Regions from separate parts of the Streptomyces uncialis genome, predicted to be linked through region 2. Evidence: riboswitches for the same ligand, from Rfam matches in the RefSeq annotation. Region 2 holds a riboswitch; each other region holds the start of a gene.
The links. A riboswitch is a leader RNA that binds a small molecule or an ion and turns the genes downstream of it on or off. The one in region 2 is predicted to bind cobalamin.
Positions count from the first base shown of each region.

Region 1 (10,472 bases), 7.2 Mb from region 2:
CCATCCGAGGGATCTGTCCGAGGGGCAGAAGCTGGCCCTGGTCCTGGCGATCCAGCTCACCGCGGCCCCCCGGGTGGTGCTGCTGGACGAGCCGACGCGCGGACTCGACTACCGGGCCAAGACCGAGCTGATCCGTGTCGTCGACGCTCTCGCGGCCGAGGGGCGGGCAGTGGTGATCTCCACGCACGACGTGGAGTTCGTCGCCCGCGCCGCCGACCGGGTCGTGGTGATGGCCGAGGGCGACATCGTGGCGGACGGTCCGACCGCCGATGTCATCGTGGCCTCGCCCGTCTTCGCCCCGCAGGTCGCGAAGATCCTCGCGCCGCTCCCCTATCTCACGGTCGCGCAGGTGGCCGCGGCCCTCCCCGACGACGAGGCGGACTCATGACGCTGCCCGCCCGCACGACGGCGATCCGTATCGGCCCGCGCGCCGCGGTCGTCGTCGCCATGGCGGCCTTCCTCGGGGTGGTCGCCTTCTTCTGGCCGTTCCTCGTCGCCCCCGGCAGGTTCGCCTCGCACTACGCGCCGCCGCTGATCTTCGGGGTGCTGCTCGTCCTCGTGCTGTGCGTGGTGATCTCGGAGATCGCCGAGGGCGGGATCAGTTCCAAGGCCCTCGCCATGCTCGGGGTGCTCTCCGCGGTCAACGCGGCGCTGCGTCCGCTCGGCGCGGGGACCGCGGGCGTCGAGACCGTGTTCTTCGTGCTCGTCCTGGCGGGGCGCGTGTTCGGTCCCGGGTTCGGCTTCACCCTGGGCTGCACCTCGCTGTTCGCGTCGGCCCTGATCACCGGGGGTGTCGGTCCGTGGATGCCATACCAGATGTTCGGCTGCGCGTTCGTGGGGATGCTCGCCGGGTTCCTTCCCCGGGCCACCGGCCGCCGGGAGGTGCTGCTGCTCGCCGGGTACGGTTCGCTGTCCGGCTATCTCTTCGGGTTCCTGCTGAATCTGTCGTTCTGGCCGTTCTCCCTGGACCCGGGCAGCTCGATCGCCTATCTTCCCGGGCTGCCCTTCACCGAGCAGTGGCAGCGTTACATCGCCTTCGACATCGCCACGTCCCTGGGCTGGGACACCGGCCGCGCGGTCACCAACTTCGTGTGCGTCGTCCTCGCGGGACCCGCCGTGCTGACCGTCTTCCGGCGGGCCGCGCGCAAGGCCCGTTTCCAGGCCCCGGTCCGCTTCGCCGCCCGCCACGGCGACGGGGACGCCGGGCCACCGTCCCTGACGAAGTAGCCCCGGAGCGCGGGGGCCGGGTGCCCGGCCCCCCCGCTCCGGTGCGGTCAGGCGTCCCCGGCCGTCAGACCTGAGCGGACCTCACGGGCGGCGGTGACCAGGTTCTCCAGCGAGGCGCGGGTCTCGGGCCAGCCGCGGGTCTTCAGCCCGCAGTCGGGGTTGACCCAGAGCCGTTCGGCCGGGATGGCCTCAAGTCCCTTGCGCAGCAGACCGGCCGCCTCCTCGGCGCTGGGCACGCGCGGGGAGTGGATGTCGTAGACGCCGGGTCCCGCCTCGCGCGGGTAGCCGTGCTCGGCGAGTTCGGTGGCGACCTGCATATGGGAGCGGGCGGCCTCCAGACTGATGACGTCGGCGTCGAGATCGTCGATGGCCTGGACGATGTCGCCGAACTCGGCGTAGCACATATGGGTGTGGATCTGGGTGTCCGGACGTACGCCGCTGGTGGTGAGACGGAACGACTCGGTGGCCCATTCGAGGTAGCCGGCGTGGTCGGCGGCGCGCAGCGGGAGGGTCTCGCGCAGCGCGGGTTCGTCCACCTGGATGACGGAGGTCCCGGCGGCTTCCAGGTCGTCGACCTCGTCGCGCAGGGCGAGGGCGACCTGGCGGGCGGTGTCACCGAGGGGCTGGTCGTCGCGGACGAAGGACCAGGCGAGCATGGTGACCGGCCCGGTGAGCATGCCCTTGACGGGCCGTTCGGTGAGCGACTGGGCGTACGAGGTCCAGCGGACGGTCATCGGCTCGGGGCGGGAGATGTCCCCGGCGAGGACGGGCGGCCGGACGTAGCGGGTGCCGTACGACTGGACCCAGCCGTGCTGGGTGGCCAGGTAGCCGGTGAGCTGTTCGGCGAAGTACTGCACCATGTCGTTGCGTTCGGGTTCGCCGTGGACGAGGACGTCGATGCCCGCCTTCTCCTGGAAGGCGAGGACGTCGCGGATCTCGTCCTTGATGCGCTCCTCGTACCCGGCGGTGTCGATACGCCCGGCGCGCAGATCGGCGCGGGCGGCGCGCAGTTCGTCCGTCTGGGGGAACGATCCGATGGTGGTGGTCGGCAGCAGGGGCAGCCGCAGGTGCGCGCGCTGGGCGACGGTCCGTTCGGCGTAGGGCTGGGAGCGGCGTCCGTCGGCGTCGGTGACGGCGGCGGTACGGGCGCGTACGGCGGGGTCGTGGGTGAGCGCGGACCCGGCGCGGGACGCCAGGTCGGCGCGGTTGGAGGCGAGTTCGGCGGTGATCGCCTCGGTGCCCTGGGCCAGTCCCTTGGCGAGGGTGACGATCTCGGTGGTCTTCTGCTGGGCGAAGGCGAGCCAGCGGGCGATCTGCGGGTCGATGTCGCGTTCGGCGTCGGCGTCGAGCGGGACGTGCAGCAGCGAGCAGGAGGCGGCCACGTCGACCCGGTCGGCGAGGCCGAGCAGGGTGCCGAGGGTGGCGAGCGACTTCTCGTAGTCGTTGATCCAGATGTTGCGGCCGTTGACCACGCCCGCGACCAGTCGCTTGCCGCGCAGTCCGCCGACGGCGGCGAGGTCCTCCAGATTGCCCGCGGCGCGCTCGGTGAAGTCGAGGGCGAGGCCGTCGACGGGTGCCTTCGCCAGGACGGGCAGGGCCTCGCCCAGCCGGTCGAAGTAGGAGGCGACGAGCAGCTTGGGCCGGTCGGTGAGCGCGCCGAGGTCACGGTAGGCGCGGGCGGCGGAGTTCAGTTCGGCGGGGGTGCGGTCCTGGGCGAGGGCGGGTTCGTCGAGCTGTACCCATCCGGCTCCGGCGGCCCGCAGATCGCCGAGGATCTCGGCGTAGACGGGGAGCAGCCGGTCCAGCAGGGTCAGCGGCTCGAAGTCGGCGGGCACCCCGGGGGCGGGCTTGGCCAGCAGGAGGTAGGTGACCGGGCCGACGAGGACCGGCCGGGGGTCGAGACCGAGTGCGAGGGCTTCCTTCAGCTCGGCGACCTGCTTGGCGGGGTCGGCGCCGAAGACGGTGTCGGGGCCGAGTTCGGGGACCAGGTAGTGGTAGTTGGTGTCGAACCACTTGGTCATCTCCAGCGGCGCGACGTCCTGGGTGCCGCGTGCCATGGCGAAGTAGCCGTCGAGCGTGTCGGCGGCGACGGCCGCGCGGTGCCGGGCGGGGACGGCGCCGACCATGACACTGGTGTCCAGCATGTGGTCGTAGTACGAGAAGTCGCCGGTGGGCACCTCGTGGATGCCGGCGTCGGCCAGTCGGCGCCAGTTGGTCCGGCGCAGACCGGCGGCGGTCTCCCGGAGGGCGTCGGCGGTGACGCGGCCCTTCCAGTAGCCCTCGACGGCCTTCTTCAGTTCCCGGTTCGGTCCCTGGCGGGGGTAGCCGTACACGGTGGCCTGTGCTGCCGCGGCTGCGGACTTCGGTGTCACGGAACTCTCCTTCGCGAGATGTCTCCTGAACATCCCGGCGACGGGGCGGGAGCGCGAAGGGGGTGACAGACCGGACGGAACCCGTGCCCGCGCGCGAGGCGCGGCCGTCCGCCGGTATGTGCCGCCCGGACGATTGTCCGGGGTTCCTCCGACCCGCCCACGAGGTCACCGGGATCGCCGCGCACGAGGGGTCGTGCGCGGACAGCGGGCAGGTCTTCGGACTCGCGGGCACGTACGCCGGTCTCCCGGCGGACTCCTACTGGCCGTCGCTTCCCAGACCCGGCCGGGCCCAGTGCGTATGACGGCGGTCGTTCCCGCTCACCGCTGCGGGGCAGTCCCGGATTCCCACCGGGTTCCCTCTTGCGACGCCTCTGTCTGGCGGACAGGGCGAACCAGCTGCACCGGCCAGCCTAGAGGGGTCGCCCCGCTTCGGACAGTGGTGTTCACATACCGGACCGTGACATGAGACACGGAGGGAGCAGGGTTGACGCCGTCCGGCACCGACGGGGCACGCCTTCCCGTGGACGTCCGAGCGGGTACGGGGACCTGGGCGGATACGACGTGTCCGGGCGGGTAGGGCATCGTGGGACCGGTCCGCGCGTCTGCGGGCCCCCGTCAGATCCTGGAAGGAACGGAAGAGATCATGCGCCTCATGTGCCTCGTCGTGGCCGGGTCCCGGACCGGGGCCGTCCGGTGACCGGGGGCGAGGACACCGTCCTGACCCGGGTCGAGGGCCGTTGCGGCATCATCACCCTGAACCGCCCCCGGGCCCTCAACTCCCTCACCCACGCGATGGTCCGCCGGATCGCCGCCGCGCTCGACTCCTGGGAGCACGACCTGGCGGTCCGCACGGTGGTGATCACCGGGGCCGGTGAGCGCGGACTCTGCGCCGGTGGCGACATCCGCGCCATCCACGAGGACGCCCGCGCGGGCGGCACCGCGTCGGCGGCCTTCTGGCGCGACGAGTACCGGCTCAACGCCCGGATCGCCCGCTACCCCAAGCCGTATGTGGCGCTCATGGACGGCATCGTGATGGGCGGCGGGGTCGGTGTCTCGGCGCACGGCGATGTCCGGATCGTCACCGAGCGGTCCCGGGTCGCGATGCCGGAAACGGCGATCGGCTTCGTACCGGATGTCGGAGGGACGTATCTGCTGGCCCGGGCGCCCGACCGGCTCGGTGTCCAACTGGCCCTGACGGGGCAGGCGGTGGGGGCGGCGGACGCCCTACTGTGCGGGCTCGCGGACCACTTCGTCCCGTCCGGCCGGCTGCCGGACCTCCTCGCGGCGCTGACCGGGGCCGAGGTGTCCGAGGTGCTTCCCGGGTTCGCCGGTGAGGCGCCCTCCGGGGAACTGGACGCCTGCCGGGAGTGGTCCGGGCACTGCTACGCGGCGGACACGGTGGAGGAGATCGTGCGGCGGCTGCTCGGCAGCGGCGCACCGGCCGCGAAGGAGGCCGCGGAGGTGATCCTCACCAGGTCGCCCACGGCGCTGAAGGTCACGCTGGCGGCCCTGCGCCGCGTACCGGGGCTCGGGCCGCTGGAGGCGGTGCTGGCACAGGAGTACCGGGTGTCCTGCGCCGCCCTGTCCGCACCCGACCTGCTGGAGGGCATCCGTGCCCAGGTGATCGACAAGGACCGCTCCCCCCGGTGGACCCCGCCCTCTCTCGACCAGGTGACGGACGCCGATGTGGCCCGGCACTTCGCCCCGCTCGGCGACCAGGAACTCGTCCTGGCCCCCGGTCCCGGTCCGGGCCCCACCTCCGTTCCCGGTTCCGGCGCGGGCTCCGGCTCCGGCTCCGGTCGGGAGGCGCACAGCTGAGCGTGACGGCGGCCTACGGCCCGGCCGACGGGTGCTGGACGGGCCGGGCCGGGGTGCCGAGCGGGCGTCAGACCGGCGTGGGTGTCGTGACGGACGGGGATGTCGTGCCGGGCGGACTTCAGATCCGCGAGGGCTTCGGGGGCGACGGGGGCGACGGGTTGACGGCGGTGGCCTTGAAGAACGTGTAGTGGAAGGTCCCTTCGCGGGCGGTCCGGTGCAGATCGGCGATCCCCCGGTCCCAGTCGGCCGACGTGATGAGGGCGGCGGCCAGCGCGTCGCCCCGGACGGCCTCAACCATGGCGGTGAACGTGTCGCGGGTGAAGCCCTCGGCCAGCGCGGGCCGGGTGCGGTCGGCGTAGACGGTGCGCGGGCGGACCTCGACGTCCTCGTACCCGGCGCCGGTCAGCAGGGGGTGCAGTTCCCGGCCGAGCAGCGGGTTCCCACCGGCCGCCGTCTGAAGGCTGATCTGGCACTCGATCGCCGCGCGGGCGTACAGGCTGTCCGGGTGGAAGAAGGCCGATCCGTGGTCACCCTCGATGACGGTCAGGGTGCCTCCGGGTCGCAGCACACTCCGCAGTACGGCCAGCGCCTGCCGGGGAGCGGGCAGATGCTCCAGGACGAAGCAGACGAAGACATGGTCGAACTCCCCGTCGGCGAACGGCAGATCGTACACATCGGCGCGATGCCACTCCATCCGCGCGTCCGGCACGGCGGCCGCGACATGGGCGCGGGCCCGCGCCAGGGACTCCTCGGACCGGTCGGCCGCGACGATGTGCGCGCCGGGACTGGACCTGAGCAGATGGACCGTCTGGGCGCCGACCCCGCAGCCGATCTCCAGTACCCGGCTGCCGGCCGGGTAGGACGTGCCGTCGTGCAGCAACCGCGCCAGGGTGTCCGCCTGGTCGCCCAGTCGGCGGCCCTCGCGCCGGGAGTATCCGTGAACGTAGTCGACTGTCGGGACGGGGCCGGGACGCGCTGTTTCCATGGGTTCACCCTGCTGCCAGCATGGCCCGGTGAACAGATCCAATGACCATGCTTCCGACAGGTCCATAACGGCGGGGTCCGACTTCCTGCATCTGAGCATCGACGAGGCTCCGACGGGCGGGAAGGCGGACTGGCTGACCTCGCAGATCCGGCGCGCGCTGACGGACGGCCGTCTGCCGGTGGGCAGTCGGCTGCCGGCCACCCGGGTCCTGGCCGCCGAACTGGGGGTGTCACGCGGTGTGGTCACCGAGGCGTACCAGCGCCTGATAGAGGACGGACATCTCGCCGGACGGGGGCGGGGCGGCACGATCGCGGTCGGCGCCCCCGCGGCGATCCCGGCGGGTGGACCGGCCACGCCCGCCGGTCCGCCCTCGCCGCGGGACCTGTTCACCGCGGCGCCCGGCCCGGACGTCTTCGATCTGATACGCACCGTCCGCGCGCGGATCGACCTGTCGCCGGGGCTGCCGGACCTCGCGGCGTTCCCACGGGCCGAGTGGCTGCGCGCCGAACGCCGCGTCCTCAACTCCCTCGTGGCGGCCGACCTCGGGTACGGCGACCCGCGCGGAACACCGGCGCTGCGGCTGGCCGTGGCGAACTGGATCGCCCGCAACCGCGGTATCAGGGCCGATCCGGAGGAGATCCTCATCGTCTCCGGCACGGCCCAGACGCTCACCCTGCTCGGGCAGGTGCTGCGTGACGACGGCGTCCCCGCGGTCGCCGTCGAGGACCCCGGTTCACTCGGAGCCCGCCAGCATCTGCGCAACTGCCGGCTGGACACCCCGCCCGTCGCCGTCGACTCCGAGGGCGTCCGCGTCGACGAGCTGCGCGCCATGGGCGCGGCAGCCGTGCTGCTGACACCCGCGCACCAGTTCCCGACCGGTGTGGTCCTGCGCGGCACCCGGCGCGGCGAACTGACGCGCTGGGCCCGGGAGAGCGGCGCGCTGATCATCGAGGACGACTACGACGCCGAGCACCGCTACGACCGGACCCCGGTACCCGCGCTGCGGTCCGTGCTGGCCGAGAACGTCTGCTACGCCGGGAGCGTGTCCAAGCTCCTCGCCCCCGCGCTGCGTATCGGATGGGTCCTCGCCCCGCCGAGGTACCGGGCGGCCCTTGTCGACGCCAAGCGGTTCGCCGACCTCGGCAGCGCCGTCCTCCCCCAGCTGGTGCTGGCCCGGTTCATGGAATCGGGCGAGATGGAGCGCCAGTTGCGCCTGCGCCGCAGACACCATCGCCGCCGCCGGGACGCCATGGTCAAGGCGATCGGCACCCGTCTTCCGGGCGCGACCGTGCACGGCACCGCCGCCGGTCTGTATGTGACGGTCACCTTCGACGCGGGCTTCGCCGACACCGATCTCGCCGCCGCCGCGCTCGCCCGAGGGGTGAAGGCGCAGCCCCTGTCCTGGCACAGTCAGCGTCCGCACCGGCCGGGGCTGGTCCTCGGCTACGCCGCGAGCACGGTCACGGAGATCGAGGAGGGCGTGACGACCTTGGGCGAGGCCCTGCGAAAGCTGCTGTGACCGTGGGCCGAGCACAGGAAGGGGGACGGGGGTACGCAGACGGGTACGCAGCCACGGACGCGCACCCGTACCCGTACCCGTACGCCGACACGGACCGGCCTGACGCGGACACCGGCGGACCCTGCCCGGCGGCCGGCGGCACGCTCCGGAGGGCCGGCCCCTCGACCGCCCATGGCGGGAAGCCGCCTGCTTTGCGGGTCTGCGGGGAAGAGCCGCTGGTCACGCGGCTTCGATCGGCGGGGAATCTCATTCCCCGAGATCGTTGTTTAGGCTAGCCTAAGCTTAGTTCGGACTGGTCGGAGTCGCCGTTCCCGGTCGCTACCGGTCGTCCTGTCGTGCCGTCAGCGAGGAGATTCCCGTGGGTCCGCCTGCCGTCGCGTCCTACCCCATGCCCGCCAGGGCCGAAGTACCTTCCTCGGCGGCGTCGTGGACGATCGATCCCGCGCGTGCCGCGCTGCTCGTCCTCGACATGCAGCGGCATCACCTGGGCCGTTTCCCGACGGACGACGCGCCGACGGAACAACTCGTCGGCAATGTGAGCGCGCTGCGGGAACTGGCCGGGGTGCTCGCGATACCGATCGTGTTCGGCGTGGAGCAGGCCGTCCGGCAGCCCGATCAGCGGGGCGTCCTCGGTGACCTCTGGGGTCCTGGGATCACCGATGCCGCCGACGCGGCACTCATCGACACGCTCACGCCGCGCGCGGGAGAGCATGTCGTCGTCCACACCCGGCCGAACGCCTTTCTCGGCAGCCAACTGGAACGGACCCTGCGGGGTTACGGGCGCGACCAGTTGATCGTGTGCGGGCTCTTCGCCGGGCTCGGTGTGCTGCTCACCTCGGCCGATGCCGTGATGCAGGGCATCCAGCCGTTCGTCGTCGCCGACGCCGTGGCGGATCTGTCCGCCGAGGAGCACACCGGCGCGCTGCGCTGGATGGCCGTGCACAGCGCGGTGGTCACCCGGACCGAGCAACTGCTGCACGCGGGCTGACCTTCACCCGCGAACGGGCTTGAGGCACTGCCTCCCCACAGCCCGGCGTCCTCACAGCCCGGCGTCCCCACAATCCGGCGCTCCGGCGCTCCGCCGCTCCCGGGGAGCTCACGATCTGCCGCTCCGCCGATCAGGCGCACCCACCGCGCGGTGTTTCCCCCCTGACCCGCGTGTCCCACGACTCCCGATGCCGGTGAGAGCCGACGGACCGGGCCCTGCCCGTCAGGCGGGGGCCGATGGACCGGCCCCCGCCCACCGGGCCGCTCTCAGCCCTCCGCCAGGACCATCCCGTCGTCGAGACGGACCACCCGGGGAAGCCGTTCGATCGTCGACTCGCGGTGGGCGATGACGATCAGGGTGCGGTCCGCGCGCAGCGTGTCGACGGCGATCTCCAGCCGCCGGGCGGTGTCCGGGTCGAGATCGGCGGTCGCCTCGTCCAGGACCAGGACGGCCGGGTCGACCAGCGCCGCCCGTACCAGACCGATGAGCTGGAGTTCACCCGCGGACAGCGCCTCGGCGCCGCGGCCGACCCTGGTGCGCAGACCGTCCGGGAGACCCCGTGTCCAGTCCTCCAGGTCCAGCCGGGCCACGGCGGCGGCGATCCGCTTCTCGTCCGGGGTGCCGGGCACCAGACCCAGGTTGTCCAGGAGGGAACCGTCGATCAGGTGCACCCGTTGCGGCACGAGGACGACGCGGCGGCGCAGTTCGGCGGCGGAGAGCTCGCGCAGATCCCTGCCGTCGTAGTGGACGCTGCCCGAGTCGGGGGTGTAGAGCCCGGTGACCAGTTTGGCGAGGGTGGTCTTCCCGGCGCCCGTGGGTCCCGCGAGCCCGAGCCGTTCACCGGGCTCGACCCGCAGCGAGAGGCCGTGCAGCACCTCCCGGCCACTCAGGTACGAATAGCGCACCGCGCGGATGTCCAGCACTCCACGGGCGGCGGTCAGCGGCCCACTCCTCCCGGTGTACGGCCCGCGGGGCGGCACCACCACGGACGGACCCGGTCCGGGGTCTTCGCGGGACGCGGTGGTGGCGAGCAGGTCGAGGAGCCGGGCGAGGCCGACCAGGGTGAGCTTGACCTGGCCGACCAGGTTGGACGCCTGGGCCGCCGAGTCGAAGAGCTGGCGCGTGGCCAGGACGAACACGACGACGGTGCCCACACTCACGCGCCCCTCGGCCACCAGCCGGCCGCCGAGCAGCAGCAGTACCGCGGTCGTCGCCCCCTGCACCACACGGGCGAGGCTGATGAGGGACAACGACCGCTGGCTCCGGCGGGCCGCTCGGTAGCGCCGCTCGCCGTCGCGCAGGAAACGCGTACGCCAGAAGTCGGTGCCGCCGCCGGTCCGGAGCATCTCGTGGGACTGCACCAGCTCGCGGTAGGTGGTGGCGACCCGGCCCGCCGCGGCCGCCTCGGCGGCGAACGCGGGATCGGCGGCCTTCTTGAACAGCCGCAGCACAACGATGATGGCGGGCACGAACACCACCAGCAGGGCCGATGCCAGCAGGGGCGAGTAGCCGAACAGCACGATCGTGGTGAGGAGCAGTTGTCCGGCGACGGTCAGGACATCG
Region 1 is NZ_CP109583.1:1,015,459-1,025,930, forward strand. It holds gene OG711_RS03865 (ABC transporter ATP-binding protein) at 1-388, shown strand, start outside; gene OG711_RS03870 (ECF transporter S component) at 385-1,227, shown strand; gene metE (5-methyltetrahydropteroyltriglutamate--homocysteine S-methyltransferase) at 1,275-3,599, opposite strand; cobalamin riboswitch at 3,790-4,011, opposite strand; gene OG711_RS03880 (enoyl-CoA hydratase/isomerase family protein) at 4,293-5,417, shown strand; gene OG711_RS03885 (methyltransferase domain-containing protein) at 5,536-6,402, opposite strand; gene pdxR (MocR-like pyridoxine biosynthesis transcription factor PdxR) at 6,431-7,921, shown strand; gene OG711_RS03895 (isochorismatase family protein) at 8,280-8,909, shown strand; gene OG711_RS03900 (ABC transporter ATP-binding protein) at 9,176-10,472, opposite strand, start outside.
Region 1: another riboswitch for cobalamin. It lies ahead of metE (5-methyltetrahydropteroyltriglutamate--homocysteine S-methyltransferase); the one in region 2 lies ahead of OG711_RS34450 ((2Fe-2S) ferredoxin domain-containing protein).

Region 2 (10,472 bases):
GACCGCGAAGAAGCCGCCGAGCCCCGCCACGTCACGCAGCGCGGCGCCGACCTCCGCCGCCGGGACACCGTCCGGGGACGCTCCCGGCGGCGGGTCACCGGGGCGGGACTCCGTCGTGCGCGGGGGACGGGGGCCTGCCGGGTCGGGGACGCGGGACCGTGCCGGGTCCGGGAGACGGGGCCCTGTCATGGGCGGTCCGGTGGTTGTGCCGTTCCCGTCAGCAGGGTGATGTGCGGGACGCCGGTACGGGGGTGCTCGGTGACCTCGGCGTCCACCCGGTACACCTCCGCCAGCAGCCCGGTCGTGAGCACCTCGGCGGGGGAGCCGAGCGCGACCACCCCGCCTGCCCGCATCACACACACCCGGTCGCAGAACGCGGCGGCGAGGTTCAGGTCGTGCAGGGCGACCACGGCCGTGACGCCCAGCTCACGCACCAGCCGCAGCACGTCCAGCTGATGGCGCAGGTCCAGATGGTTCGTCGGCTCGTCCAGGACCATCGTCCCGGTGCGCTGGGCCAGGGCGCGGGCGATCAGCACCCGCTGCTTCTCCCCGCCGGAGAGCCGGTCGAACGGCACCTGCGCCAGCGGCGCCACATCGAGGCGCGCCAGCGCCGCCGCGATGACCGCCCGGTCGTCGGCGTCGTCACCCGCGAAGGCCCGCTTGTGCGGGGTGCGGCCCATCGCCACCACGTCGTACACCGACAGCTCGAAGTCCCCGGCGCTCTCCTGGAGAACGGCGGCGAGCCGCCGCGCCAGCCGCTTGCCGGGCATGGCCCACACATCGCCACCGTCCAGCAGCACCCGCCCCGACGTGGGCCGCAGCGTCCGGTACACCGTGCGCAACAGGGTCGACTTGCCCGCCCCGTTGGGTCCCGCGAGCCCGACCACCTCCCCGGGGGCCACCTGTAGCGACACCCCGTCCACCAGCGCCCGGCCGCCCATGACCACCGACACGTCCTGGAGTTCGAGCAGACCGGGCACAAGTGCCTGAGGTTCCGTCAGCGGCGCCGTCATGAGGTCCTCCTTCGCATCAGCCACAGGAAGAACGGGCCGCCGACGAGCGCGGTGAGAATGCCGACGGGCACCTCCTCCGGGCTCATCAGGGTGCGGGCCGCCAGATCCGTCATGATGAGGAACGCCGCGCCCAGCAGCGCCGCCGCGGGCAGCGCCCGCCGGTGGTCCGCGCCCACCAGCAGCCGCACCACATGCGGCATGATCAGCCCGACGAACCCGATCTGCCCGCTGACCGCCACGATCGTGCCGATCATCAGCGCCACCAGCGTGAACAGCGCGGCCCGGAACCGGTGCACGTCCAGCCCGAGGGCGGTCGCCGCCTCCTCACCGGCCAGCAGCAGGTTCAGCGGACGGCTCACCCCGAGCAGCACCGCCGTACCGGCCAGCACCACCACGGCCGGTATCCACAGCATCGACCAGGTGGTGCCCGCCAGCCCGCCGAGCATCCACCGCAGCGCCGACTGGGTCTTGTGCGGGTCGTTGGACGTGACGATCAGGAAACTCGCCAGCGCCGACAGCACCTCCGCCGTCGCCACCCCCGCCAGCACCAGCCGGATCGTGGTCATCCGGCCGCCCGACCGGGCCAGGAAGTACACCGCGACCAGCGCCGCCAGCGCCCCCGCGAACGCCGCCACCGGCAGGGTCACCAGCCCGAACACCGTGATGTTCAGGACCAGTACCGACACCGCGCCGACCGACGCGCCCGAGGACACCCCGAGCAGCATCGGATCGGCCAGCGGATTGCGGACCAGGGCCTGGAGCGCCATCCCGGAGACGGCGAGCCCGGCGCCGACCACCCCGGCCAGCAGCACCCGGGGCAGCCGCACGTCCAACACGATCGTCTCGCGGACCGGGGTCCACGTGACCTCGGCGAGCCCCGGATGCACCTGGTGCAGGAGCATGCCCCAGACCTGCCCGGCCGGGACACTGATGGAACCGGCCGCGACACCCGCCGTCGCCGCGAGCACCACCAGTACCGCGAGCCCCGCGAGGACCAGCGGGTACGGCGGCCGGCCCCGGCCCCCGGCCGGGACGGTGCCCGGTCCGGGAGCCTTGGCGGCACTGCCGAGGACGACGTTCCCCGAGGACCGGGGCGCGCCCGTCACCGGACCCGGTCCGGGTGCAGCTGCCGGGCCAGCGACTCCACGCCCGCCGGGACCCGCACACCGAGCACCGTCGACGACAACGGCAGCACCGCGAACCGCTTCTTCTTGATGGCGGGCACGTCCTGGAGCGCCGGATGCGACAGCAGGAACTTCTTCTTGGCCGCGAGGGGCTGGTCCCCGTAGTCGTAGATCACGACGACCTCGGGGGCCCGCTCGGCGACCTGCTCGAACGAGACGTCACCGAACTGCTTGTCCAGATCGGCGAAGATGTTCGCCCCGCCCGCCTCCTTGATCATCTCGTTGCCGACGCCCGCGCCGCCCGCGGTGAACGCCGTCTTGTCGCCGCTGTCGTACACGAACACCTTCAGCGGATCGACGTCACCGAGCTTCTTCTCGACCGCCCCGAGCGCCGCCTTCGCCTTCCTGACCTCCCGCTCGGCGCGCTCCGGGACCCCGAATATCTTCCCGACGGCGCGCAGTTCCTCGTCGATCATCGCCATCGTCACCGGACCGGTCGGGCATTCCTCCACATTCAGATAGGAGTTGACACCCGCCTTCGTCAGCGCGGCCCGGCCGCGGCCCTCCTTCTCGTCGAAGGTGCTCGCGAACCCGGCGTACGCGAAGTCCGGTTCGGCGTCGAGCAGTACCTCGAACGACGGGTACTCCTTCGAGAGCACCTTGATCCCCTCGTACGCGTCCTGGTACTCCGGCAGGATCTTGTCGTCGAGATAGGCGGTGCCCACCATCGACTTCTCCAGACCGAGCGCCAGCAGCACCTCGGTGGCGTGCTGGTTCAGCGTCACCGCGCGCTCGGGCGGACGCTGGTACGTGGTCTTCACCCCGCAGTTGGTCACGGTGACGGGGAAGCCCTCGGCCGTGGCACCCGACGCGGCCGGGTCGTCCCGGTCACCGGAGGTGCCACCACCGCAGCCCGCCACCAGGAAGGCGGCAGCGGCCAGCAGGGACAGAGAGCGTTTCGCCATGGTGTGGTCGGTCCTCTCACCGCGTACGCCCGTGCGCCGCGGTCGGTTGGAAGGGTTCAGCGGGGATCGGCGGACGCGCCACGGACCCGCCGCGGCGGGGTGAAGGCGTAGAGGTCGAGGATCTCCGGCAGCGGGGCGGCCCCGGGGCCGCCCGCCCGTACCCAGGCGACGATGTCGCCGGTCGCGGCGGGGTCGTTGACGAGGCCGAGCCAGACAGGACGGGCGCCGGCGGCGCGTTCCACCGCCGAGGGCTGGACGACCACCACGTTCGCCTGGTCGCAGACGTCCAGGCACTCGGAGATCCGTACCGGCAGGTCTTTGCTCAACGCGGCGACCTGCGCCGCGTGATCGACACCGGTCACCTTCGCGCTGCCGCAGCAGCAGTCCCGGCACACGACGACCCGGCACGGCGCCGGAGCCCCGGAACGTTGCCCTTCGGGCATTGCGACCCACACTCCCCCCTGGGGAGATCCGCCCCAGTTCTGTCGAGGAGGCGACCGCGTGAGTCTCCTGGCTCTCGGGTCAACGCTCGCCCCGGCCTTCCCACCCGCGTACGGGCAGTGGTCTGTTCGGGGTCCGCTCGCCGATCACAGTGGCGGGACCGCACCGGATTCACACCGGTTTCCTCGATCCGCCGTCGCCTATCGGCGTCATCATGACAGACCGCGCGGCCGGATCGTATGCCCGGGGCGCGGTTGCAGCGCAGGTCACACGGCGCCCGGTCCGACCGGGCGGCCGGACCGAGGCCCCGGCCGGGTGGCGGGACCGCGTACCGGCCACCCGGCCGGACCACCGCGCACACCACCGCCCCGGGCGTTCACGGGCCCGCGACGCCCATGATCAAATATCCGCCGTGCCCTTCACGCTCTCCCATCTCGCGGCCGTCATACCCGTCGCCCGGGGACCGTTGGTGCCCTCGGCGCTCGCCGCCGGTGCCATGTCCCCGGACCTCCTCTACTTCGTCCTGCTCCGGCCGGGCGGACGCGAGGCCACCCACAGCGCTTGGGGGATCGTCGCGATCGACCTGCCTCTCGCGCTCCTCGCCCTCGCCGTCTTCCGGCTGCTGCTCCTGGAACCACTCGTGTCGCTCGCACCCGCGGCGGTGCGCGCCCGGGTCGCGCCCCTGTGCGGACCCCCGCGCCTGTCCTGGCGCGGCGCCCTCGCCGTCGTCGTGTCGGTACTCCTCGGCGCGCTCACCCATGTCGTGTGGGACGCCTTCACCCACGCCGGAGGCTGGGGCGTGGAACTGGTCCCCGCGCTCACCACCGAGGTCGCGGAGGGCATCCCCGCCTTCAAGATCGCCCAGTGGACCAGTTCGTCCCTCGGCGGCCTCGCCGTGCTGATCTGGTCCGGCCGCTGGCTCCGGCGGACCCCCGCCGGACCGGTGCCCGAGCGGTTCGCCCCGCCCGCCCGGCCCGCCCTCCTGGCCGGAGCCGTGGTACTCGGCGCCGCCGCCGTCGCCGTGCTGTCCGTGGCGATCTCGACGCAGGGCGGCTTCCACGCCTCCCTGGTACGCGCCACCATCGGGGCCATGACCGGCGCCGTCCTCGCCCTGGCCGGATACGGGCTGTTGCGCCGCACGGTCGGCACCCGGGCCGGGCGCCCGGCGACCTGAGCACCGGCACCGCCGCCCCGCCGCCTTCTCCTCAGCGGGACGGCGTGGACGGCGGTCGCGCGCCGGACGTGGACCCGGAGTCGGGCTCGTGCTCTGAACCGGACCGGGGCCCAAGGCCCGACACCGAATCGGACCCGGAGCCCGGATCGGCGGCCGTACCGCTCGGGTAGCGGCGGACCGAGCAGGCGATGACCAGTGCCGCCAGCAGCCCGATACCGGTGGCGGTCACGGCGACCCCTGTACCGCCGTGCGCGGAGACCGCCCAGCCGCCGACGGCCGCGGCGACGGCGATACCGGCATAGAGACCGCTGGTGTTCAGGGCGACCGCCTCGGCCTCCGCGTCCCGGGCCAGTTGCAGGGCGCGGGTGTTCATCGGGGGGTTGAAGCCCCAGGCCGCGAATCCCCAGACGGCGAGGACGGCGGCGAGCAGCCAGACAGGGGCTTCGTCGGTGAGCACACCGGTCGCGGCCAGCGCCGCCGTGGCGGCCACCAGCCCGCCGAAGGTGGCCAGCAGGGCCCGGTCCGCGCCCCAGCGGTCGGTCAGCCGCCCGCCCAGGAAGGTCCCCGCGGCCCCGGACACACCGATGACGGAGATCAACAGGGCCAGGACCGCCCCACCGCTCCCGGTGATGTCGCGGGTGAGCGGGGCGATATACGTATAGGTCATCAGACCGCTGGACGCGCCCAGGACCGTGCCGGTGACACAGAGCAGCACGGCAGGCCGCGACAGGATGCGCAACTGGCGGCGGACACCGATCGCGGGTGCGCCGGGCAGCACGGGGAGCAGCCGCCAGGACGCGACGGCGACCGCCGTACTGAACAGGGCGACGGCGACGAACGTGGAACGCCAGCCGAAGGCCGAGGACAGCAGGGTGCCCAGCGGCACACCGACGAAGAGGGCGACGGTCAGTCCGGCGGCGACGGTACCGATCGCCCGCCCGACGCGTTCGGGGGCCGCGGCACGGGCCGCCACGGCGAACACCGCGGGGGTGATGGTCGCCGCGATCAGCGCGGTGACGATCCGCAGGAGGATCAGGCTCGTGTGGTCGGGGGCGAAGGCGGTGACGGCGTTGGCCGCCGCGAAGACGGCCAGACCGCCGACGATCAGGGGCTTTCGGGGCAGCCGCGCTGTGGCCACCGCGAGCGGGGGAGCGGCGAGGGCGTAGGTGAGGGAGAAGACGGTGACCAGTTGCCCCGCCGCCGCCTCACCGACGCCGAGGTCCGCGGCGATCTCGGGCAGCACACCGGCGATCACGAAGTCGTCGGTCCCGATGACGAATGTCGTCAGCAGCAGACATATCAGCCACCCCGTGCCGCGCTGACCTGCTGTGTTGTTGCTTCCGGAAGTCATGCGCCGACGCTAGGACCTTGACGCCTGTGTCAAGGTCAACCGTGCCCGCCGCGCCCGCGCATCACCTTCGCCCCGTCGCCCTAACGGGTTCTTGGACTTCCGTCCGGCCTCCCGTGCCTACCGCGCCTTCGGTTCCTCCCGCGCCTTCGGTGCCTTCCGGGAGTCGACAGCCGCGTCGACGGTGGCGCTGTGCCGGGCCAGCCGGTCCCTGAGTTCCTGGAGCCGGGCGATCCGGTGGTCCAGGGACTCCAGCCGCCTGTGGATGGTGTCGCTCTCGCCCGCACACCGCGGGGTCTGCGCGAGCGGCTGTTCCAGGCAGCCCCGTTCCAGATAGTGCAGCACGTCCTCGGTGGTCAGTCCCACCGCGAGGAGTTCCTTGATGTTGCGGGCGCGCACGAGCGCGGTCTCGTCGTACTCCCGGTACCCGTTGCTGTCACGCGTGGGGGACAGCAACCCCTGCTGCTCGTAGTAGCGCAGTGAGCGAGTGCTGGCGCCCACGCGCTCCGCGAGTTCCCCGATCCGCATCCGCATCGTCATCCCCACCCCATGTCCCCACATCCCCGCATTCGCATGTCCGCGTCCCGGTCTCCGGCGGCAGGCGGCGTGGTCCAGGGGAACACGGCGCCGCCGCGCACCCCATGACCGTGGCGACCCGCGTGCCGGGTTCAGCGTTCGGCCGGGACCTGGCTCCTGACCAGTTCCAGCAAGGTGGTGTGCGTCCGCCGGTCCGCCGCCACGATCAGCCCGTCCGCGCCGGCGCCCAGGGGCTGTCCGTGGAGCGCGGTCACCACACAGCCCGCGGCCTCGCACAAGGCGATCCCGGCGGCGAAGTGCACACTGTCGTACGGCCGTCCGTCGGTGACGTAGGCGGCCCTGCGCCCGGCGGCGACCCAGGCCACCGCGAGGGTCGTGGAGACGACCCGGGGCCGGAAGTGCTCGCCGAAGACGGGGTCGGCGAGGAGACGGGCCGCCCGGAAATCCGGTGCGTTCGGGAACGGCGGATCGAGATTGACGTCCACCAGCCGCGAACCGGCCGACGGCACCAGCACCTCGTCCGCACCGCCGCGCCGCACCCGGGCGTGTTCACCGTCGGTCCAGAACACCTCGTCGTTGAACGGGTCGGCCGCGGCGGCCACGGTGGTGCCGGCCCCGGTTCGCAGCGCCACGTTCACCGCCACGAGCATCGTGCGCACGGCGTAGTTCAACGTCCCGCACAGCGGATCGACCAGCCACCGGCGCTCGGCGTCGGCCGCCCCGGTGCGCCCGCTCTCCTCGCCCGTCACGGCGTCATCGGGACGTGCGCCCCGAATGACGTCCAGAACGGCCTTCTCCGCCGCGAGGTCCGCCGCTGTCGCGAAGTCACCGGCGCCCTTCTCGAACCGCGCCGACGGTTCCCCGTACATGTCACGGACCACGGCCGCACCCGCTTGCGCCGCCGCCACGGCCAGCCGCGCGTCGGATTCCCTGTTCGTGATCGGCATGCGCGCAGGATATCCGCGGCCGTCCCGTCGGGGTCGGGAGCCCGTACGAGTACCCGTACGAGTACGAGGGGAACCGGATCGGGGTCGCCACGATTGCGTGCGGGCTCCGGGCGCGGCCTGTACGTCTTCCCGCTGAAGCGCGCGGCCCCAACTCCGAGGGGTCGCGGGGATGTCGACGCAATGAGCACGGTCGCGCCCGCCGCCGGTCCGGGCCCGCCGCGATGTCAGTGCCGACAGGTACGTTGCCGGGAACCGACCGCCATCCCCGGGAGTGGAACCACCGTGATCCAAGGACCGCACACGACACCGCTCGACGTGGGTGAGCTGATACCCGGGCTGGCCTCCCTCGCCATGCGGACGACGATGCTGTCCCCGAAGCCCGGGGCGCCCGGGGTCGGTGACAGCTCCATCGGCGGCCCGTTGCTCTGGCCCGCCGGCGAGCCCTGGCCCTACTGCGAGCAGCCCGGACACCGGACCTCGTACGACGAAGAGTCCCCGGCGGGACCGGTCCCCGTGGTGCCGGTCGTCCAGCTGTTCGCGCGCGATGTGCCCGAACTGCGGTTCCCCGAGGGCAAGGACGTGCTGCAAGTGGTCTGGTGCCCGCTGATCCACCCCGAGGAGTCGTACGTCGCGCTCCCCGCGTTGCACTGGCGCGACGAGGCCGAGGCCCGGGCGGCCGGTGTCCTGCGGGATGTCCCCCAGCCGCCCGGGGGCGAGTACGAACTGGACTTCATGCCGCGTCCTGCGTGCACCCTGACACCGACCGTCGTCGTCGACTACCCGGACAAGGACCTGCCCGGTGAACTCTTGCCGTACGTAGTGGAGTTCGAGGAGAAGTACGGTTCCTTCTACAACGAGGTGGCGTGTGTGTCCCGGAACAAGGTCGGCGGCTACCCGGCGTGGACCCAGCCGCCCGACTGGCCGTCCTGCGACGAGGGCCACCGGATGGAACACCTCCTGAGCGTCACCGGGGAGGAACATCTCGACATGGCCATGGGCGACGCGGGCGGCATCTATCTCTTCCTGTGCCGACAGTGCCCGGAACTCCCCAACGCGTACCGGTACGACTGCCACTAGCGCCTGCCCGGAGGTCCGGCCCGCAGCCGACGGCCCTCACCCCTCCGGGCGGCGCGGCTTCCCTGCCGCCGCACGGCCGTGATCTACCGGCCGCCGGTGACGGCGCCCTCGCGCAGTTCCAGGCGTGAGCCGGTGAACCGTGACCGCATCCGGCGGTCGTGGGTGACCAGCACCACCGCGCCCGCGTAGCCGGTCAGCGCCGCCTCCAGGTCCTCCACCAGCGCCGGGGAGAGATGGTTGGTCGGCTCGTCCAGCAGCAGCAGATCCACCGGTTCGCTGACCAGCCGCGCCAGTTCGATACGGCGCCGCTGTCCGTACGACAGCTCACCGACGCGCAGTCCGAGCGTGTCCGGGCCGAACAGGCCGAGCGACAGCAGCTGGTCGGCGTGCGTGTCCCGGTCACCGGGGCGGCCGTGGGCGAACGCCCCCAGTACGGTCAGCGACGGGGGGAACGGGGTCTCCTCCTGCCGTAGATGCCCCACCCTTCCGGATACGTGTGCCGCACCGGCGTCCGGCCGCAGTTCCCCGGCCAGCAGCCGCAGCAGGGTGGTCTTGCCGGCGCCGTTGGGGCCGGTGACCAGCAGCCGTTCGGACGGGCCGATCCTCAGCTCCGGGACATGCAGCCGTCCGGTCACCACGACACCGTCGAGCCGCGCGACCGGCCCTTCGCCGCCCGGACCGCCCGCGGTGGTGATCCGGGCCATGAAGGAGAGCGGGTCGGACGGTGGCGCCACCGGGTTCGCCGTGAGCCGCTCCAGCCGCTCCTTGGCGTTGCGGACCCGGCTCATCGCACCATGTGCGCGCCCCCGCGCACGGAACCCGCCGTAGCCGAAGATCGCCTTCGGCATCCTGCGCGGGATGCCGTCCAGCCGGGCGATGTTGGACTCGGCCAGACGGCGGCTGCGGTCGAGATCCCGACGCCACTCGTCGTGCCGGTGCCGGTGCCGACGGCGTTCGGCGGCCTTGGCGGCGAGATAGCCGGCGTAGCCGTTGCCATGGCGTGTCACCCGTCCGCCGTCGACCTCCAGGACCGTGGTGGTGAGCCGTTCCAGGAAGACCCGGTCATGGGTGACCACGACGACGGTGCCGCGATGGGCCCGCAGACGCTCCTCCAGCCAGCCGACCGCCTGGTCGTCGAGGTCGTTGGTCGGCTCGTCCAGGAGCAGCAGCTCCGGCCGGGACGCCAGTGTCGCGGCCAGCGCCAGCCGCGACCGCTCGCCGCCGGAGAGTGTCCCCAGCCGCCGGTCCCGGGCCAGCCCCGGCAGGCCCAGCCCGTGCAGCGCGGTGTCCACACGGGCGTCGGCCCGGTAGCCGTCGCGTGCCTCGTACCGCTCGGTCAGCCGCGCGTACACGGCGAGGCGCTCTTCCAGTGCGGCGCCCGTGGGAGCCTCGGTCAGCGCGGCCTCCGCCCGCCGCAACGCAGCCTCCAACACACGTAGTTCGGCCAGTGCCGCGTCCACGGCGTCCTGGACGGTGGCCTCCGGCGGCAGACCGGACGACTGGGCGAGATACCCGGAGCCGCCGGGCGCGGACACGGTCACCTCGCCCGCGTCGGGGCGTTCCGCCCCGGCGAGAAGCCGGAGCAGGGTGGACTTCCCCGCACCGTTGTCACCGACGACGCCCGCCTTCTCACCGGGCGCGAGACCGAAGGACACCTGGTCGAGCACGGTGCGGTCGTCGTACCGCTTGGTGGCGGCGTGCAGGAAGAGCTGTGCGGAATGTGCTGGGTGCATGGGAAAGCCCCTGTTCTCGGCCAGGCCGGAAGAACGGATTCGAGGACGGATCAACGCGACGACGGCGGAGCACAGCTCGACACGGTCGCGCGGGGGGCCGTCACAGAGTTCCC
Region 2 is NZ_CP109583.1:8,203,030-8,213,501, forward strand. It holds gene OG711_RS34430 ((2Fe-2S)-binding protein) at 1-189, opposite strand, end outside; gene OG711_RS34435 (ABC transporter ATP-binding protein) at 186-1,013, opposite strand; gene OG711_RS34440 (FecCD family ABC transporter permease) at 1,010-2,011, opposite strand; gene OG711_RS34445 (ABC transporter substrate-binding protein) at 2,116-3,102, opposite strand; gene OG711_RS34450 ((2Fe-2S) ferredoxin domain-containing protein) at 3,159-3,545, opposite strand; cobalamin riboswitch at 3,591-3,765, opposite strand; gene OG711_RS34455 (DUF4184 family protein) at 3,956-4,717, shown strand; gene OG711_RS34460 (MFS transporter) at 4,749-6,068, opposite strand; gene OG711_RS34465 (MerR family transcriptional regulator) at 6,186-6,605, opposite strand; gene OG711_RS34470 (inositol monophosphatase family protein) at 6,734-7,549, opposite strand; gene OG711_RS34475 (DUF1963 domain-containing protein) at 7,832-8,626, shown strand; gene OG711_RS34480 (TlrC/CarA/OleB/SrmB family ABC-F type ribosomal protection protein) at 8,710-10,359, opposite strand.

Region 3 (10,472 bases), 970 kb from region 2:
CTCGGGCCGCGGACCGTAGGGGATCTCGCAGCGCTCGGTGCGCAGTTCGGTGACGCGCTGCTCCAGCAGGTCCAGCAGCTGCGGCACGGGGACGGGTCCGGCGGAGAGCTGGAGGAAGGACAGCACCTGGGGCATCGCCTCCACGGCCTCGGCGACGGCCGCCGGGTCGAGTCCGCCGGGGGCGGGGTGGGCCAGCGACCAGGCGTCGAAGAGGGCGACCCAGCCGCGCAGCACGGCGGCGTCGTCCCGGTCCCAGGCGCGCAGCCGCCAGCCGGGGCGGGCGTAGTCGCCGTGCACCTCGACGAGTCCGGCGAGCCGGGCGGTGTCCCAGTCGGCGCGGATCTGACGCGCGGACAGCCCCAGTTCGGCGGCGGCGCGTTCGGCGGTGGGGTCGGAGAGGTTGCCGCCGCCGTCGGGCGTGGTGGCGAGGGAGTTGTGTGGGGTGCCCGAGGCGGCCGGTGCGGTCGGCGCCGGGGCGCCGCGCAGGCCGGGGGCGGGGTTCCTCCGGGGCCCCGTGAGGTCACCGCCGGGACGCAGTTCGGTGTCGGCCCAGCGGGCGACCCGGACCGCGCCGGCGAGGCCGGCACGGGCCGTGCGGGCCAGTTCGGAGGGCGCGGGTGTGCCTTCCGGGGGCCTGGGTGCGGGGCGGCGGGTGCGTCGCTCACCGACCGCCGGGGTGGCGGCGGCCAGGGGGCGCGGACGGACGAGTCGGAGCCTGGAGTCGCGCGGGATACGGGACGTCACGGGTGCAGTCTTCCGGTTGACGGTCGGAAAACCCAAACGGAATGCCACGCGGGTAGACAGCGAACCCCTGTCCCGTGGTTCGTGCCGTGTTCGAGAGAGGAGAAACGGAAGGCGCGGCCGGAGGTGCCCGCACGGGCCCCGTACGAGGTGCGCGTTACCGCAGGGGGGTATGGGTGGCGGTGGTGCCGCCGGGGCCGCGTGGAGCCACCGGGGCGGGAGGGGGGACGGGGTGCGCGTCAGCCGAAGGGGGTGAGGAAGCGGCGCATGGCCTCTTCGTAGCCCTTCGGGTCGGCGTTCCACATCGCGCCGTGCGGGGCGTCCGGGACGGTGTGCAGGGTGACGAGATCGGGCCGGGTGCGGGCGAAGCGGCGGGACAGCCCCCAGGGGGCGACGGTGTCCCCCGGGCCGTGCACCACCAGCGTGGGGACGCGCAGCTCGCGGATGTCGGCGCGCTCGCGGATCTGGTGCGGGCGCAGTCCGGTGCGGCCCTGGGCCGCGCGGACCGCCAGCGGGAGCAGGGGACCGGGCACATGCCGGGCGGCGGCGAGCGCGCGCACGGTCGCCTCCCAGTCCAGGACCGGGGAGTCGAGGACGATCCCGGCGATACGGTCCCGCAGCGCGGAGTGGGTCGCGGCGCGCAGGGCCATCGTGGCGCCGGTGGACCAGCCGTGCAGGACGACGCGTGCCGCGCCGTAGCGGACGGCGTAGCGGATCGCGGCGTCCAGATCGCGCCACTCCGTCTCCCCGAGGTGGCTGAGCCCGTCCGGGGGACGGGGCGCGCCGAGGTCTCCCCGGTAGGCCAGGGCGAGGACCGGGAAGCGGTGCCGGTGCAGTTGCTCCATGACGACCATCGGGTGCTCGCGGGTGGTGCCCAGACCGTGCACGGCGATGACCCAGGTGTCCCGGGCGCCCGGGACGAACCACGCGGGCAGGGAACCGAGTTCGCCGGGGACGCTGACGTCGGCGTGGTCGAGGCCCAGGGCGGTGCGGGGATTGCCGATGTGCACCTGGGGGGTGAGCCAGACCTTGTCGCCCGGCTCCAGGGTGCCGTGGGTGACCCGTTCCAGGCGGCGGACGACCGTGTCGGCGGTGTGGGGGGCCGAGGTGACCACGGGGCCCACGACGGCGTGGGTGCCGTCGCCCGCGAGGCCGTAGACGCCGGGGCGCAGGGACGCGAGGGCGCGGGTGAGGGTGACGCGGCCCGCCGTGGAGCTCGTCGCGGGGCTCCCTGCGGAGCTCGTCGCGGAGGCCGTCGCCCCGCCCGCCGCGTCGCCCGCCGTGACGGCGTGCAGGGTGAGGCGGGGTTCGGTGGGGAGGGGGCGGCCGGCGGCGGGTCTCAGGGCCGCGCCACTGGCGACGTGGCCCGCGGCCAGGGCTGCCAGGGCGGTGGTGGTTGCGGCGGTGACGGCCGCTGCCGTCGCTTGGGCGGTACGCACTCGTCCAGTGTCTGCGGTGGGGGTTCGGGCGGCCAGTCGACGGGGGGCCGGGCCGGGTGGAGCGGGGCCGGGCCGGGATGGAGCGGAGGCCGGGCCGGGATGGAGCGGGGCCGGGCCGGGATGGAGCGGGGCCGGGCCGGGGTGCAGCGGGGGTGCTCGGGCTTCGCCCTTCGGCGCGGGCCTCGGCAGCGGCCGATCCCGTCGCCGGTACCCGGGCTGCCGGTACCCGGGCTTCACCTCTCCGCACGCCCCCGCTCCCCTGCCCCGTCCGGCACAGGCCCTACGGGCCATGCAGCGGTAGGCCGGATCCCCGTCGGGGCCCGGCCTACCGGGTATGCGGGGGTCCTGCGGCTGGATGGCACCGGTGGGGCCGAGGGTGATCAGGTGACCTTCCTTACATACGGGGGCAAATCGGCTCTAATGTCAGGAGTTCGAGTCATGGGCCGTACAGTCGGAAGAGGTGTCGAGGACAGGCCGTGAGCGGTTCCGATCGACAGGGCGTTCCGGCACCGACGAACACCGCGGCGCGGACAGCGAGGTCCGCGCGGCCTGCCGCCGGGCGTCGCCCGGTGGGTGAACGGTCGGTGAGTACCGGTCGGGCGGGTGGTGGACGGACCCCGAAACCGTGCGTGACCAGGATCTCCTGGGGTCCGCGCCGGGGTCCGGAGGGTGCGTCCCGGGAGTCCCCCGGGAGCCCCGGAGTCCGGGATTCCGCGGCGCCGGTGCGGCACGCTCGCCGGGTTCCGCTATGCGGAATAGCCTTGCTCCAGATTGGGACACCGCGATGCCTGCCTCAGTTCATCTTCCGTTCACTCAGGTTGCCTACGTTCCAACCGCCACTGTCGTCCAACAGAAGCCTGGGTAAATGGAAAACATCACGCTCCTCCTCGGAATCGTGATCGTCACCGCTCTCGTGTTCGATTTCACGAACGGTTTCCACGACACAGCCAACGCGATGGCGACGACCATCTCCACTGGCGCAATGAAGCCCAAGACGGCGGTGGCCATGTCCGCCGTGCTGAACCTTGTCGGTGCCTTCCTGTCGGTCGAGGTCGCCAAGACGATCTCCGGCGGCATGATCAACGAACAGGGCCTCCGCACAGAAGTGATCTTCGCGGCGCTCGTCGGCGCGATCCTCTGGAATCTGCTGACCTGGCTCCTGGGTCTGCCCTCCAGCTCCTCGCACGCGCTCTTCGGTGGCCTCATCGGCGCCGCGGTGATGTCGGCCGGCTGGTCCTCCGTGAACGGCTCCACGGTCGTCACCAAGGTTCTGCTGCCCGCGATCGCCGCCCCGCTGGTGGCCGGTGTGGCCGCGATGATCGCGACCCGCCTGACCTACCGGATCGGCCGCAAGGCCGACGGCAAGGCGGCCTCCAAGGGCTACCGCGCCGGTCAGATCGCCTCGGCCGGTCTCGTCTCGCTGGCGCACGGCACCAACGACGCGCAGAAGACGATGGGCATCATCACCCTGGCGCTGGTCACCAGTGGTGTCCTCGTGCCCGGGTCGAACCCGCCCGCGTGGGTCATCGCCTCGGCCGGTATCGCCATCGCGCTCGGCACCTACCTCGGCGGCTGGCGCATCATCCGCACCATGGGCAAGGGTCTGACCGACCTGGAGCCGCCGCAGGGCTTCGCCGCGCAGACCAGCGCCGCGACGGTCATCCTGGCCTCCTCGCACCTCGGCTTCTCGCTCTCCACCACGCAGTCCTGCTCCGGTGCCGTGATGGGCGCGGGCCTCGGCCGCAAGGGCGGGGTCGTCCGCTGGTCGACCGCGACCCGGATGTTCGTGGCCTGGGGGCTCACCCTCCCGGCCGCCGGTCTGGTCGGCGCGCTCGCCGAGCTGCTCACCAAGCAGGGCACCTGGGGCGTCATCGCCACCGGCACACTGCTGATCGCCGGTTCGGCGGTCATCTGGGTGCTGTCGCGGCGTGACATCGTCGACCACAACAACGTCAACGACGTGGACGGCGAGCCCGCGGGTGTCGTCACCAACGCCATGGCCGCTGTCACCCCTCCCCCGGCGGGGCCGGCCGCCGAGACGGTGACGGTCACGGGTGACCTCACGGCAACCATCCCGGCCGACAACGGTCCCTCGACGGAGTCCGCTCCGCGGACCGCCAAGGTGTAAGGAACCCTCCCATGAAGATCGACTGGGTAGCACTGGGCACGGTGTTCGGAGTGAGCCTCGTGGCCACCGTGGCCCTGGTGGGCCTGTTCACACTCGGTATAGTCGGACTTTCCAAGCGTGACGCGGCCGTCGCCGCCAACGGCGGTGCGAAGAGCGGGGCCGCGGCAGTCGCCGCGACCAGCGCCTACGCCAGCTTCGCGCTGTGTGTGGCCGCGGTCAGCTACGGCATCTATCTGATCGTCATCTGAGCCGAGCCGTCCCACGGCCGGTCCCCGGCCCCCGCGTCGGCTCCGGCCCCCGTCGCCCTGTGCCAACAGGGTCGCGGCATCCGATGAACCACCGGTCCGGCCGGTCACCGCCTCCAGCGCGGTGACCGGCCGGACCGCTGTCGTCACCCCCAAGGTCCCCGTCACCCGGCCGCCCCGCTGTCGTATCGGCCGCCGTCATCCTCCCCTCGTCCCGGCCGGCGTCATCACTCCCGGCACGGCTCCCGCGAGGGCTCCCGCGAGGGCTGTCGTCACCCCCGCCGTCGCCCCCGCCGTCACCGAGTGCGTGTGGGTCTTCACACACTGCGCCGCCGCAGGTCAGCGCGTGGTTGACGGCTGTTCCGGGGGCGTGGTGGACTTCCGGGGCCATTACGGCGGCAGCAGAGGAAGCCGGTGCGAATCCGGCGCGGTCCCGCCACTGTCACCGGGGAGCGCTCCCCCACACCGGATGTCACGGCCCGCAGGGGCTGGAAGGCCGGGGGCGGCGCCGATCCGGAAGCCAGGAGACTCTCGCCGGCGTATCCGTCGACCCAGGGCGCGGACCCTGAGTGAGGACACACAGTCATGCCGGGGCGCCCGTCACCCGGTCCCACGCGCACCGGCGCGGGACCCACGCAGCGTACGAAGGTCCTCAACGGCCCGGCGGACTGAGCCGATGAGTGCCGGACGGATCTTCACGTACGGCGCCACCGCCGGTCTGATCGGCGACCTGCTCCTCGGCGATCCCCGCCGCGGACACCCGGTCGCCGCCTTCGGCCGTGCCGCGGGCGCCGTCGAACACGTGCTGTGGCGTGACCACCGCGGCTGGGGCGCGCTCCACACCGCGGTGTGCGCCGGGGGCGCGGCGGGTGCCGCCGCCCTCGCCACCCGAGCGGTGCGGGGCTCCCGTACCGCTTCCGTCGTACTGACCGCCGCCGCCACCTGGGCCGTGGTCGGCGGGACCAGCCTCGGGCGGGAGGCGCGGACCGTCGCCGCCGCCCTCGACGCGGGCGATCTGACCGCGGCCCGCGCGCGGCTGCCGCATCTGTGCGGGCGCGACCCGCAGGCCCTGGACGCCGACGGCATCGCCCGCGCGGTGGTCGAGTCGGTCGCCGAGAACACCTCCGACGCCGTAGTCGGCGCCCTGGTGTGGGGTGCCGTGGCCGGGGTCCCCGGGCTCGTCGGGTTCCGGGCCGTGAACACGCTGGACGCGATGGTCGGCCACAAGTCGCCCCGGCACCGCCGCTTCGGCTGGGCCTCGGCACGGCTCGACGATGTCGTCGGCTGGCCCGGCGCCCGGCTCACCGGCGCCCTCGCCGTACTGGCGGGCGGATCGCCCAAGGGCGCCGCCCGCGCGTGGCGGGCCGACGCGGGACGCCATCCCAGCCCCAACGCGGGCGTCGCGGAAGCCGCGTTCGCCGGGGCCCTCGGCGTCCGGCTGGGCGGCACCCTCTCCTACGGCGGCCGGGTCGAGCACCGGCCCGAGCTGAACGGCGGCGGCCGGGCCGTCACCGTGGCGGACATCGACCGCGCGGTCCGGCTGTCCCGGCGGGTGGCCTGGCTCACCCTCGGGGTCTGCGCGGCCGGACGGCTCGCGCTCGGGGCGCGGACCACGACAAGGACGGGGGGCCGCTGATGGGCGGCGGACTGCTGGTCGCGGGGACGACGTCCGACGCGGGCAAGAGTGTGGTGACCGCCGGGATCTGCCGGTGGCTGGTGCGTCAGGGGGTGAAGGTCGCGCCGTTCAAGGGGCAGAACATGTCCCTCAACTCCTTCGTCACCCGGGACGGCGCCGAGATCGGGCGCGCCCAGGCCATGCAGGCGCAGGCCGCGCGGGTGGAGCCCAGCGCGCTGATGAACCCGGTGCTGCTGAAGCCCGGCGGGGACCGCACCAGTCAGGTCGTGCTGATGGGGCGGCCGGTCGGTGAGATGAGCGCGCACGGGTTCTTCGGCCCGGCGGGCGGTCCGGCGGCGGGGCAGCCGGTGCCCGGTGGCCGGGAGGCGCTGCTGGGGACCGTCGTGGAGTGCCTGGAGGAGCTGCGGGCCACCCACGACGCCGTGATCTGCGAGGGGGCGGGCAGCCCCGCCGAGATCAATCTGCGGCGCACGGACATCGTGAACATGGGCGTCGCGCGGGCCGCCGGACTGCCCGTCGTCGTGGTCGGGGACATCGACCGGGGCGGGGTGTTCGCGTCGTTCTTCGGGACGACGGCGCTGCTCGCGCCCGAGGACCAGGCCCTGGTCGCGGGCTATCTGGTGAACAAGTTCCGCGGCGACGTCTCGCTGCTGGAACCCGGCCTGGACATGCTGCGCGGTCTCACCGGCCGCCCCACGTACGGGGTGCTGCCGTTCCAGCACGGGCTCGGTATCGACGAGGAGGACGGGCTGCGGGTCTCGCTGCGCGGCACGGTCCGGGAGTCGTCGGTGGCGCCGCCGGCCGGGGCGGAGGTGCTGCGGATCGCGGTGTGCGCGGTCCCGCTGATGTCGAACTTCACCGATGTCGACGCGCTCGCCGCCGAACCCGGTGTCGTGGTCCGCTTCGTCGACCGGCCCGAGGAGACCGCCGACGCCGACCTCGTGGTCGTCCCCGGCACCCGGGGCACGGTCGGGGCGCTGCGCTGGCTCCAGGAGCGCGGGCTCGCGCGGGTCCTGCGCGAACGGGCCGTCGAGGGGCGTCCCGTGCTGGGGATCTGCGGCGGGTTCCAGCTGCTCGGCGCGCACATCGAGGACGAGGTCGAGTCCCGCGCGGGCGCCGTCGACGCGCTCGGGCTGCTGCCCGTACGGGTCCGCTTCGCCCGGGAGAAGACGCTCGGGCGGCCCTCGGGCACGGCTCTCGGTGAACGGGTCGAGGGGTACGAGATCCATCACGGGGTGGCCGAGGTGCTGGGCGGGGAACCGTTCCTGGACGGATGCCGTTCGGGCGCGGTGTGGGGGACGCACTGGCACGGCTCCCTGGAGTCGGACGGGTTCCGCCGGGCGTTCCTGCGGGAGGTCGCCGCGCTGACCGGGCGGCGTTTCGTGGCGGCGCCGGACACCTCGTTCGCCGCGCTCCGTGAGGAGCAGCTGGACCGGCTGGGCGATCTGATCGAGCGGCACGCCGACACGGACGCGCTGTGGCGCCTGATCGAGTCGGGCCCCGCGCCGGATCTCCCCTTCGTCCCGCCCGGCGCCCCATGACGCACCCCGGCCCCGGCGGACGGGGCACGGAAGCCCGCGCCGGGCGACGACGACCGGCCGGCGCGGGAACCGGCCGAGACAGGCACCCGCACAGCAACGACAGGGAGGGCCACGGGTGAACACCCCGTATCCATTCACGGCGATCGTCGGCCAGGACGACCTGCGACTCGCGCTACTGCTCAACGCCGTGTCCCCCGCGGTGGGCGGTGTCCTGGTGCGGGGGGAGAAGGGCACGGCCAAGAGCACCGCGGTCCGGGCCCTCGCGACCCTGCTGCCGGAGGTCGCGGTGGTCACCGGCTGCCGTTTCTCCTGCGCTCCGGCCGCACCGGACCCGGCCTGCCCGGACGGGCCCCATGAACCGGGCACCGGCCTGACCCGGCCCGCCCGCATGGTGGAGCTCCCGGTGGGCGCCTCCGAGGACCGTCTGGTCGGCGCGCTCGACATCGAACGCGCCCTCGCGGACGGGGTGAAGGCGTTCGAGCCGGGCCTGCTGGCCGACGCCCACCGGGGCATCCTCTACGTGGACGAGGTGAACCTCCTCCACGACCATCTGGTGGATCTGCTGCTGGACGCCGCGGCGATGGGCGCCTCGTACGTCGAGCGGGAGGGGGTGTCCGTACGGCACGCGGCCCGGTTCCTGCTGGTCGGCACGATGAACCCGGAGGAGGGCGAGCTGCGGCCCCAGTTGCTGGACCGCTTCGGGCTGACCGTCGAGGTGGCGGCGTCCCGGGAGCCCGCCCAGCGGGTCGAGGTGGTCCGGCGGCGGCTCGCGTACGACGACGACCCCGCCGCGTTCACCGTCCGCTGGACGGACGACGAGACCGCGCTGCGGGCCCGGGTCGTGGCGGCCCGCGCCCTGCTGCCCCGGGTACGGCTCGGCGACGGCGCGCTGCTGCGGATCGCGGCGGCCTGCGCGGCGTTCGAGGTGGACGGGATGCGCGCGGACATCGTGATGGCCAGGACGGCGACCGCGCTCGCGGCGTGGGCGGGCCGGACGGCCGTCCGCACGGAGGACGTCCGGCAGGCGGCCCTGCTGGCACTCCCCCACCGCAGGCGCCGCAACCCGTTCGACGCGCCGGGACTGGACGAGGACAAGCTCGACGAGGTGCTGGACCGGTTCGGTCCCGACGAGGACGAGGACGACGTCCCGGACGAGAACCAGGGCCAGGAGCAGGAACAAGGCCGGGGCGAGGGGCAGGACGACGACGATCCGGAGCCCGAGCCGGACGGTCCCGACGGCGGCCCCGACGACCCGGACGGACCGGGCGGCCCCGGGAACGGCGACGGCCCCGACGGCCCCCCGCCGCCACGCCAGGCCCCGGACAGCGCGCCGGATGCCACCGGTGACGGCGACCCCGTGGACGGTCCGGCGCCCGCCGAGGGGGACGGCGCGGCCCAGCCCGTGGCCGCCGCCCCGCAGCAGGCCGCCGTGGCCGCGTCGGAGCCGTTCAGGGCCCGGACGCTGACCGTGCCGGGGCTGGGCGAGGGCGCGGCCGGACGCCGCTCCCGGGCGCGCACCGAGCACGGCCGCACCACCGGCTCGCACCGGCCCCGGGGCACCCTGACGAAGCTGCATCTGTCGGCGACCGTCCGGGCCGCCGCCCCGCACCAGCGGGCACGCGGCCGCTCGGGCCCGGGGCTGGTGGTGCGCCGCGACGATCTGCGGCAGGCCAGCCGGGAGGGCCGCGAGGGCAATCTGGTGCTGTTCGCGGTGGACGCGTCGGGCTCGATGGCCGCGCGACGGCGGATGAGCGCCGTCAAGGGCGCGGTGCTGTCGCTGCTGCTGGACGCCTATCAGCGGCGGGACAAGGTCGGGCTGGTGACGTTCCGGGGCGCGGACGCCGAGGTGGCGCTGCCGCCGACGTCGTCGGTCGACACGGCGGCGAACCGGCTGGAGTCGCTGGCCACCGGCGGGCGGACCCCGCTGGCGGCCGGACTGCTGCGGGCCCGTGAGGTGCTGCGGGTGGAGCGGCTGCGGGACCCCGCGCGCCGGGCGCTGCTCGTGGTGGTGACGGACGGCCGCGCCACCGGCGGGGTCGAGCCGGTCCGCCGGGCGTCCCGCGCGGCGGGCCTGCTGGCGGCCGACGGGATCGCGTCGGTGGTCGTGGACTGCGAGTCGGGCCCGGTGCGGCTGGGGCTCGCGGGACGGCTCGCCGTGGACCTCGGCGGGACCCCGGTGACGCTGGAGGAGCTGCGGGCCGATGTGCTCGCGGGACTGGTCAGGGATGTACGGGGCGCCGGAGCGGGCGCCCGGGGAAGGGTCGCGTAATGCCACAGGGACAGCCGTCCGTCGTCCCGGACGACGGACTCACCACCCGTCAGCGCCGCAACCGGCCGCTGGTGATGGTGCACACGGGCATCGGCAAGGGCAAGTCGACGGCGGCGTTCGGGCTGGCGCTGCGCGCCTGGAACCAGGGCTGGCCGATCGGGGTGTTCCAGTTCGTCAAGTCGGCGAAGTGGAAGGTCGGCGAGGAGAACGCGCTGCGGGTGCTGGGCGCGAGCGGCGAGGGCGGCACGGTCGACTGGCACAAGATGGGCGAGGGCTGGTCCTGGATCCAGCGCGCGCCCGTCGAGGCCGCGGACGGCGCCGACTCCAACCTGGTCAACGCGGCGAAGGCCCGGGAGGGCTGGGAGCAGATCAAGCGGGACCTGGCGGCGCAGACGTACCGGCTGTACGTGCTGGACGAGTTCGCGTACCCGCTGCACTGGGGCTGGATCGATGTGGCCGAGGTGGTGTCGGTG
Region 3 is NZ_CP109583.1:7,236,481-7,246,952, reverse strand. It holds gene OG711_RS30290 (hypothetical protein) at 1-744, opposite strand, end outside; gene OG711_RS30285 (alpha/beta hydrolase) at 981-2,180, opposite strand; gene OG711_RS30280 (inorganic phosphate transporter) at 3,046-4,308, shown strand; gene OG711_RS30275 (hypothetical protein) at 4,320-4,556, shown strand; cobalamin riboswitch at 4,959-5,083, shown strand; gene OG711_RS30270 (cobalamin biosynthesis protein) at 5,230-6,189, shown strand; gene OG711_RS30265 (cobyric acid synthase) at 6,189-7,730, shown strand; gene OG711_RS30260 (putative cobaltochelatase) at 7,846-9,999, shown strand; gene cobO (cob(I)yrinic acid a,c-diamide adenosyltransferase) at 9,999-10,472, shown strand, end outside.
Region 3: another riboswitch for cobalamin. It lies ahead of OG711_RS30270 (cobalamin biosynthesis protein); the one in region 2 lies ahead of OG711_RS34450 ((2Fe-2S) ferredoxin domain-containing protein).